2 linked regions of the Pseudovibrio sp. M1P-2-3 genome follow. The protein of the gene in region 1 interacts with the protein of each later gene in a pairwise test. Links are inferred from orthologs where the notes say so. Each region holds a gene or a part of one and is shown on either strand. Other genes may lie near its edges.

Region 1 (4,854 bases):
AGCGCGAGATTATGGAAAAGGGCCGCATGGAGCGCCCCTCCGAATATGAAGACAGCCCCTATATCATCACTCGCGATTTGATTGAGGACGGGCGTAAAAACCTTCTCTTGGGGGAAGCTATTCCAACCAATTGTAAAACAATCATTCTACAAGGTCAGAAAGACCTTTCCGTACCTTGGCAGCACGCCCTGCGTATTACAGAGCAGATTGTGAATGATGACGTGCTTCTCACCTTCGTAAAGGATGGCGACCATAGTCTTTCTCGCCCAGAAGATCTTGATCGGCTATTATCCTCCATTGAGAGCCTCATCTAGGTTTATGGCTCTTCGGAACTGCACGAATAAATAGGGCACCTATGGTTATTCAAAAACTCATCTATACGGTTTTCTCGCTCTTGGGTGTCCTTGCGTTTTCTGCTGAAACCGTCATGGCAGTTCCCCTACCCAACAAAAAACCTTTTGCAATTCCGGCCCATGATTCTCAGGCCCGCAGTGAGCAAACAAAGTTTGACGGGCCTGCAAAAGAGTACTTTGGCGCACATCGCACACCTGCCAGTTTGAAGGCGGAAAGCTACGGCTCCTACGCCAAGGGCTGCATTGCGGGCGCGGTTGAAATGCCAAAAAACGGTACCACCTGGCAAGTCATGCGCTTGTCTCGCAATCGCAACTGGGGGCACCCCAAGCTCGTCGCATTCCTGCAAGACCTTGCGGGGCAAGCACCTTCTCTGGGCTGGAACGGCCTGCTGGTTGGCGACATGTCCCAACCCCGCGGCGGCCCCATGCTCACCGGTCACGCCAGTCATCAGGTGGGACTGGATGCCGACATCTGGCTTCGTCCACTGCCTGAAAAACGGTTTACGCCCGCCCAGCTGGAAAAGGTCAGCGCCATCTCCATGCTGAAAGGGCCGATGGACGTGGCGGGTGCGGACCGCTCAGTTGACCCTGAGATTTGGACCCCTGCCCATGCGGGCCTTATCAAAGCCGCTGCACAACATCCGGAGGTCGCCCGCATTTTCGTCAGCCCTGCCATTAAAAAGGAACTCTGTGAGTTTGAAACAGGTGAAAATCGGGACTGGCTGCGTACCGTACGCCCTTGGTGGGGGCATCATTATCACTTCCACGTGAGGATGAAGTGCCCTGCGGAAGATAAATCTTGCAAAAATCAGCCGGCACCACCGCGCGGCGATGGCTGCGGGTCAGAGCTGGGTTGGTGGCTTTCCGATGAACCTTGGGTTCCAAAACCAAAGAAACCCGGCGAAAAAAAGAAGGTTACGCCTAAGAAACCACCACTGGAAGTCATCGATCTTCCCACTCAGTGCACTAAAGTGCTGCTGGCAAACTAATTCTAAAGGTTTCAAGGAGGATGCTTGACGTCCTTCCAAAACTGGAAGAGTCCTTTTAAAAATCCAATATACTGGTCATTTAGGTCTTTGCCTAAGTGTCCAGCAATGGTAATTGAGCGCCATGACCACGAAAACACTGTCCAACATACGCAATTTTTCAATTGTTGCGCACATCGACCACGGTAAATCCACACTGGCCGATCGCCTGATCCAGTCCACTGGCACGTTGACCGAACGTGAAATGACGGAGCAGGTTCTCGATTCCATGGATATCGAGAAAGAACGCGGCATTACGATCAAGGCACAGACTGTTCGCCTGATTTACAAAGCCGAAGACGGTCAGGAATATACCCTGAACCTGATCGATACGCCCGGTCACGTGGACTTTGCCTACGAAGTTTCGCGCTCCCTTGCTGCGGTAGAAGGCTCCCTTCTGGTCGTCGATGCCTCGCAAGGTGTGGAAGCGCAAACTCTGGCAAACGTATATCAAGCCATTGAAAACGATCATGACATCGTGACGGTTTTGAACAAGGTTGACTTGCCTGCCGCAGAGCCGGACCGTATTAAAGAGCAGATCGAAGATGTGATCGGCCTTGATACGGCTGAATCAGTCATGATTTCCGCCAAGACCGGCCTAGGTATTCCTGACGTTCTGGAAGCAATCGTCAAACAGCTACCCGCCCCTAAAGGCGACCCTGACGCACCCCTCAAGGCCATGTTGGTGGACAGTTGGTACGATACGTATCTGGGCGTTATGGTGCTTGTACGCATCATTGACGGTGAGCTGAAAAAAGGCGATTCCATCAAGATGATGGGAACCGGTGCGGTCTATCCGGTGGACCGTGTAGGTGTTATGACCCCGGCCTTTGTCGCCACCGACCGCCTTGGCCCCGGTGAAATTGGCGTGTTGACTGCGTCCATCAAGGAAGTTGCCGACACCCGTGTTGGTGATACAGTCACCATGGACAAAAAAGGCTGCACAGAGGCTCTACCTGGCTTCAAACCAGCCCAACCAGTTGTGTTTTGTGGTCTGTTTCCGGTAGATGCCAACGACTTTGAGGATCTGCGCTCTGCAATGGGCAAGCTACGCCTCAACGATGCGTCCTTCTCCTTTGAAATGGAAACATCAGCCGCTCTCGGCTTTGGCTTCCGCTGTGGTTTCCTTGGCCTGCTGCACCTTGAAATTATTCAGGAGCGCCTGTCCCGCGAGTTCAATCTGGACCTGATCGCAACCGCTCCATCCGTTGTTTACGAGATGGAGATGACTGACGGTTCCAATTTTGAAATGCACAATCCAGCTGACATGCCGGATGTGGTCAAGATCAAGGAAATTCGTGAGCCTTGGATCCGCGCAAACATCATGACACCCGACGAGTATCTGGGTGCAATCTTGAAACTGTGTCAGGATCGTCGCGGTATTCAGGTTGACCTGTCCTATGTGGGCAGCCGTGCCATGGTAACCTATGATTTGCCGCTCAACGAAGTTGTTTTTGACTTCTATGATCGATTGAAGTCCATCTCCAAAGGGTATGCATCCTTCGATTACACCATTAGCGAATATCGCGCTGGTGACTTGGCAAAAATGTCTATTCTGGTGAATGACGAGCCCGTAGACGCGCTGTCCGTTCTTGTTCACCGTTCACAGGCAGAGCGCCGTGGCCGTGCCATGTGTGAGGTTCTTAAAGAGCTTATCCCTCGTCACATGTTCAAAATCCCAATTCAGGCCGCACTTGGTGGACGTGTTATCGCGCGTGAAACTCTCTCTGCCCTGCGTAAAGACGTGACTGCGAAATGTTACGGCGGTGACGCCACCCGTAAGCGTAAGCTTCTGGAAAAACAGAAAGCGGGTAAGAAGAAAATGCGCCAGTTCGGTAAAGTGGAAATCCCTCAGGAAGCCTTCATTCAGGCCCTGAAGATGGACGACTGAGACCAGTTTTGCCTCAAGAATAGTCCACGCCTGTGCATCTGCTTAGCGCACAAATATACGAACTTATTGAAAGGCAGCCATCTGGCTGCCTTTCGTATATATACTTAAGTTCTAATTAAGTATATTTTTAACAGATATTTATTTAAACACGCTTTAATTGCCTTTTTATCAATCATAAGTTGATGCAGCTAAAATACACCTACCTAGGCAACTGGCTATATTTCTGCCCTATCAGTAAAAATGGATTTGCTATGAGTGAAAATAATACAACTCAAATCAACATTAACGTAAGTGAAAACCAAAAGTCGGCCATTATAGGATTTGTTCTGTGGTTCTTTCTTGGAATGCTCGGTATTCATCGAATCTACATGGGCAAAATAACTTCAGGCATAGCCATGGCTGCCATGACGGTTATAGGCGGGATTACAGCTATCTTCTTAATAGGTTACTTTATTTTAGTTGCAGTGTGGGTATGGTGGATAATAGATCTTGTTCTCATGGCTATTAATGCAAGTAAAGGTCAAAAGTTGCTCTAGAGTTGCAAATATAACCCAGCTTTGTACTATGCAACCAATCGCTTGACTATCTCTTGGGGCCTCGCTTCTTTTACTACCCAAAGCGAAGCCCCAAATAGGAATTTCAATAGGCCTGTTTAACTCACAACTGATGAGGCTCGCCCTCTCCGCCATTCAAATAGTCCTTCAGGCTATTTGCAAAATATCGTTCCCATCCGTCTACACAGATCTCATGGCATTGCAGTGCTGGAATCAGCCCCTCATGGGTAAGCGTTATAGAGCATCCTCCATTCTTTTTTCTAATATCCCAGCGTAGCCTCGTGTCATTCCATTCTTCAGGCTCAGAAACCTGCCGACTTATAATATTGGAAGCCGTGCACGACCAAAGAACCTGCTCAGGTACTTTGGAGTGGTCCAGACGAAAGGTCTTGAATGATGGCCCAAAGTGAACGGTCATCTCACCCTCTTTGCGGTCAACTTCCGGCGTCCACCATTTCTCAACATCCCCGATAATCGCTTGGCAAGCGCGATCAGGAGAGCAGGCAACCTCTATCGTTTGCGTGTAACTTTCGCTCGGGCTCTTCCTATAGGAAGCCTTTGCGAGAAACTCACCTACACTTTTGCGAAGGGCACCAAAATGCTTATCCCAGCCTTTATCGAAGGCTTGAAAGAGGTTGAGAGCGACAGACCCTGCAGCGTCTTCAACCCCATCGTGGGTCAGTAACAAACGGGTACCACCGGCAACCTCCTCCAACTCCCAAATCACAGTCGTCTCATTGTGTTTTAGTGGTTCAACGATAAAGGTGGTGACGAGCCTGTGGGGCGGGTCCATTTCAAGTACCTGCCCCCATATCAACGGAACGCGCCGGTCATTCTCATCGACACGGTAGAGGCTATAGCTCGCGCCACTTGAAAGGTTCTCTTCTGCGGGGTGATACCACTCCCCAAGCTTATCCTTGTCAGTCAAGAACGACCAGACGATCTCACGGGGAGCTTCAAAGAAAATAGATTTCACCAGAGTTGCCGAATTCATTGCTCTTCCTTTCCTTGATTTGCCTGCTCACGTGCAA
Region 2 (4,740 bases), 4.3 Mb from region 1 along the record:
GCGGGCTCAAGTTCTAAATCTTCAGGATTTTGTCCGATCCAGCCGGAGGCATGAACGAGGAGTAACAGCGAGGGAATGCCTAGCCCTAGAACACCAATTAAGGTTTTCATGCCCTCGGAGACAGGGGGGGAAAACGTGGAGGGGACTGCAAAAATCCAGTCGCCCAGAAAACCACCCAAGCCGGTTGGCAGAGGCCAGTCAGTCGTAATTGGCAGGGCTGCCAGCGCGCCAGAGAAGAAAAACGTTCCTGCACCCCAACTGAGCAGCTTTCTGCGAGCGACCCTAGGCTTTTTATTCCAGAAAATACGCCAGCCCCACATGAGCAAAGGGAACAGCAAGGCAAGTGATGCCAGTCCGACAGCCTGCATCAAAACATCGGCAACAATTGCCCCTGGTGTTCCAAGAGCATTGCGCACTGTGTTTTCGGTCGCGTGGCTCAAGCTAGGATCTGAAACTGTCCATGTGGCAAGAGCTGCGGCGAGCAGTACGCATAAGAAGATAACAAGCAGTCCCGTTGCGGCAATTAGATTGCGCCTTAAGAAACTCTTGAGAGGGCTTTCGGTATCTTCAGGCGATAAAGTTGGAACCTGAGAAGTGTTTAGCGTATTTGCCCGACGCATTTGCGCTCCTAGTGCAGACAGTTTAAAATTCTTTGAAAGGCGTCACGACTTACATCAAGAGATTCAACGAGAGCAAGTCGAATATAGTTCGCGCCCGGGTTTTCTCCGTTTGGCATTTGAGAGGCTATATAGCTGCCCGGAAGCACCTTGAGCCCTTGTTTTTGCCATAGGAGCTGGGTTGTTTTTATATCCCCTCCCCACTTTTCTACATTCAGCCATAGGAAAAAGCTTCCGTCTCTGACTACTGACCCAAAAAGCGGCGAGAGCATTTGTTCTGCCAGCTCATACTTTTCATTGTAAAGACGCCTGTTCTCAACGACATGGGCTTCATCACTGAAAAGCTCTTCGGCCAAGGCTTGTATTGGCAGGGGAACCTGCGGGGCTGCCACATTGCGAAAATGGGCGAAGAACTGGATAAAGTCCGGATCGCCCGCAGCAAATCCGCAGCGAATGCCCGGCAGATTGGACCGCTTGGATAAAGAGTTGAACGTCACCACGTTTTTAAAGGAGCCATCAAGCTCTTTAGCAGCCTGCAAAATACCAGCAGGAGGCGTATCGCGGTAGATTTCGGAGTAACATTCATCTGCGAAGACGATGAAATTGTGCTTGCGGGCAAGTTTGATGAGCTCTTGCCAATACTCTAGCGGTGCCACGGTTCCCTGCGGGTTGGCTGGGGAAGCGAAGTAAAATGCGATTGTGCGATCGAGTAATGCAGGGTCCAAAGCCTTCAGGCAAGGTAGTTCACCATCTGTTGGCTCTGGCAATAAAACGGCTTCAGCGCCCGCCATGTGAATCCCCGCCCCATAGGACTGATAGTAGGGGTTTGGCAAAATAGCTGCAGGCATTGGGACGTTTTTATTCAGATAGTCTTTTGCACTGACGCATCCAAAAACGAGACCCTCACGGGATCCGTTTAGAGGGATAATGCTTGTTTCTGTATCGAAACACTCCTCTAGATTGTAACGCTCATTCAGCCAAGACCCTATGGCTTTCCGGAAGGAGGGTGTTCCGTGAATTGGAGGATATTTCCGAAACCCCTCTTCATTTTTCTTCAGCACTTCCGCCACATAGTGCGGTGGTGTGTGTTTTGGCTCACCGATTGTAAGGGTAATAGGCGATTGAGAAGGTTCAATATCCTTCAAGAGCTCTCTTAGGCGCTGAAACGGGTTCCCACCTGAGCTATCACTTTGAGTTGTCACGAATACACCGCCCCCGAAGTTGCTGGAACTATCTAGTTGATCTAATTCCTAGAGTTTTAAAGTAAATTCAGCATTAACCAAACCATCTAATTTATAAGTTCTCATGGCGAAATAATGGAGAAGAGAAGGTTTACCGCAACTTTCCTGAATTATTGAATTACATGGCGACCTCCATAATTGGGATAGAGCCCCAGTAGAGGGGTAACTGAGTGATACTTTTACAAAAAACTGAACATGATGAAGACGCCTATGCCGTTGTTGTCGAGCCTAAGAAGCCGCCAAAAGTTACAACGATTGAGCATCTCCTTGAAAGTGCTGAGGAAGAACAAGGTATGTTTTGGGTTCACCTGCGCTTGGGGGCGCCCAGAACCCATGAAATTTTAGATAAACTCGAGCTGGATCCACTTTCTAGGGAGGGGATAGTTTCTGAAGAGGTAAGGCCCCAGTGCCTTGTTCGCGGAGAGGGGGCTTTGCTGACGCTTTTCGGGTTCAAAGAAGTTCCTGCCATTGGGGCCTCTGAGCTTTCGAGCCTGCGGCTTTGGGTGAGCGCCAAGAAAGTGATCACTGTCTGGGATCAACCTTTGGGCGTTGTGCGTGCGCTTAGGGAAGACTTGGAGCTTGGGGCAAAGCTGGACGGGGCAGATGATTTGGTTGCCCAACTTGCCATGAACCTCACGGATCGGGCGGAGGAGTTTGTTGAAATTCTTTCCGATGAAATAGATGAGTTGGAAGATATGGTTCTGGAGCAGGATAATCCTCCTTGGGAAAGTGAGCTGGCTCAGGTTCGCAGAAAAGCGACGATTATTCGCCGTAGTATGTTTATTCAACGTGATGCATTGAGAACCTTCGAAATCGAAGAGTTTAAATGGGTTGGCCATCATGCCCGAACCTTACTTAGAGAAGCGGGGGATCGCTTTGTGAGGATTGGTGAAGAGATGGATGCCATTCGGGAGCGGGCCGAGATTGTGCATGACCAGCTCATGTATAAGCGGGCGGAAAACACCAATCGCTATATGTTGACACTGGCGATAATTGCCTCAATATTTTTGCCGCTTGGCCTTATTACAGGGCTACTGGGAATAAATGTTGGAGGCATCCCCGGTGCCAATAGCTCCTATGGATTTATTACTGTTTGCGTAATTTTGGCAGTTCTGGCTGTAATTCAGTACTGGATCATCAAGTACTTAAAGATTTTCTAGAAATCGCTGGTTATGCCCTTCACTTCCCAATCATTATAGCGCGCAGGATCAAGGCCCCCGCGGCCATTCAGTTCCTTGGCGCGCTTTTGCGTCACTTGATCTATGTGCGCTCTTCTTTCTTCAGCTTCTTTGAGGGCGCGTTGTGCAGCAGGAGGGAGATCTTCAAACCTTTTCTTTTTTGGAAGGCTATCTGTATCCTCGGGTCTATGTATCTCCTTGGAGGAGTAGGAAAGTGAGGGACTGTTGTCGCTGTTAGACATTTTGAACGCACCTGACGCTTGAAATTTATGGCTTTATAGCACTTTGCAAACTTGCCATCAAACAAGACAGTTCTTACTTACTTGATGACGAGTTCCACTTATTAACGATTAACTGGCTGGGTTCCTTTATATTTTTTGTGGATGCTCGAAACGTAGCGATCTGGATCACGGTTGAAGTCAGAACTTAAACGAGGGTTGGCTGGAGCAAGTTGAAATGAATTACGTTCGTACCGGAATGTTACTTGCCGCAATGACGGCATTGTTCATGGGCATCGGTTTTATGCTGGGTGGCCAGACAGGCATGGTGATTGCTCTAGTTTTTGCTGGGGGCATGAACCTCTTCAGCTACTGGAACTCTGATAAAATGGTGCTGCGTATGCACCATGCTCAGGAAGTTGGAGAACAGCAGGCCCCAGAGCTTTACGGTATGGTGCGCAGTATGTCCCAGCGGGCAGGCCTTCCTATGCCCAAGGTTTATATCATCAACAACCCGCAGCCCAATGCGTTTGCTACGGGCCGAAACCCGCAAAATGCGGCTGTTGCCGCCACAACAGGCTTGCTGGATAGCTTGACCCGCGAGGAAGTTGCAGGGGTTATGGCTCATGAACTGGCCCATATCAAACACCGTGATACCCTTATTATGACGCTGACGGCGACAATTGCCGGTGCCGTGTCCATGCTTGCAAACTTCGCCTTTTTCTTTGGCGGTGCCCGCAACAATAATAACCCCTTGGGCATTGTCGGGGTTATTTTAATGATGATTTTGGCGCCGCTTGCTGCTGGTCTGGTTCAGATGGCAATATCCAGAACACGGGAGTATGCCGCTGACAAAGGGGGAGCCGAGATTTGTGGCAATCCCCAATGGCTCGCATCTGCACTTGGCAAGATTGCCGGTGGCGGGCAGAGAGTACACAACGAGGATGCGGAGCAAAATCCCGCTACAGCCCATATGTTCATCATTAATCCCCTTTCAGGCCAGAAGATGGATAACCTGTTCTCGACACATCCAGATACCAATAACCGGATTGCAGCCCTTCGACAGATGGGTGCGAGTGATGATTTTTCACCGTTTTCTCGTAGTTCTGGTAGATCACGTCAGACAAGCGGCTTTCGCTCCAGTAGTAGCCGCCAGCAAAGCGGTCCTTGGGGAATAACGCATCCGTCCAATGGCAACGAGAACTCTGAGCATTCTAAACGGCCCAAAGGACCATGGGGGTAAGTTTACTGTCGATCATAAAGTGACGGCCTTATCCCTATAATTTGTTGTTTTAAGCGATTTTTCATGTTGAGCTGGGAAAAGTCGCTTTAAAACGATTGCTTTTTCTAGATTTCCGCTTCACTGAGACGTCTCTTGTTTTGGCCAAAGCAGTGAGCACGCTTCCATGGAAATCGTGAACTGGCTAAGTTTTGGCTCAGTTCCAGTGGAAATAGCTTGGATCATCAATGGCAGAAGAAAATAATA

What was found. Proteins that work in one complex are often made in the same cells at the same time.
Region 2: the proteins of lepA (region 1) and P6574_RS20215 interact in binary tests that used the Escherichia coli proteins (3 or more experiments, as listed by UniProt). The link is inferred for Pseudovibrio sp. M1P-2-3 from one-to-one orthologs.

Annotation. Positions count from the first base shown.
Region 1 is NZ_JARRCW010000001.1:287,733-292,586, reverse strand. Bases 974-3,866 are described here. They hold lepA (translation elongation factor 4), read left to right. Parts: upstream 974-1,463; coding sequence 1,464-3,269; downstream 3,270-3,866. Other genes in these bases: P6574_RS01380 (TM2 domain-containing protein), read left to right, coding at 3,521-3,805; mepA (penicillin-insensitive murein endopeptidase), read left to right, coding at 974-1,342. In the rest of the region: P6574_RS01395 (alpha/beta hydrolase), read left to right, coding at 1-314; more of mepA, read left to right, coding at 356-973; P6574_RS01375 (SRPBCC family protein), read right to left, coding at 3,927-4,817; P6574_RS01370 (ArsR/SmtB family transcription factor), read right to left, coding at 4,814-4,854. UniProt on the Escherichia coli protein: Required for accurate and efficient protein synthesis under certain stress conditions. May act as a fidelity factor of the translation reaction, by catalyzing a one-codon backward translocation of tRNAs on improperly translocated ribosomes.
Region 2 is NZ_JARRCW010000001.1:4,573,512-4,578,251, forward strand. What follows is about bases 1,245-4,023. They hold P6574_RS20215 (CorA family divalent cation transporter), read left to right. Parts: upstream 1,245-2,028; coding sequence 2,029-3,018; downstream 3,019-4,023. Other genes in these bases: P6574_RS20210 (aminotransferase class I/II-fold pyridoxal phosphate-dependent enzyme), read right to left, coding at 1,245-1,819; P6574_RS20220 (DUF1674 domain-containing protein), read right to left, coding at 3,015-3,278; htpX (zinc metalloprotease HtpX), read left to right, coding at 3,493-4,023. Also shown: P6574_RS20205 (DNA translocase FtsK), read right to left, coding at 1-620; more of P6574_RS20210, read right to left, coding at 629-1,244; more of htpX, read left to right, coding at 4,024-4,497. UniProt on the Escherichia coli protein: Zinc transporter. Acts as a Zn(2+):proton symporter, which likely mediates zinc ion uptake. Purified ZntB reconstituted in liposomes also binds and transports Cd(2+), Ni(2+) and Co(2+).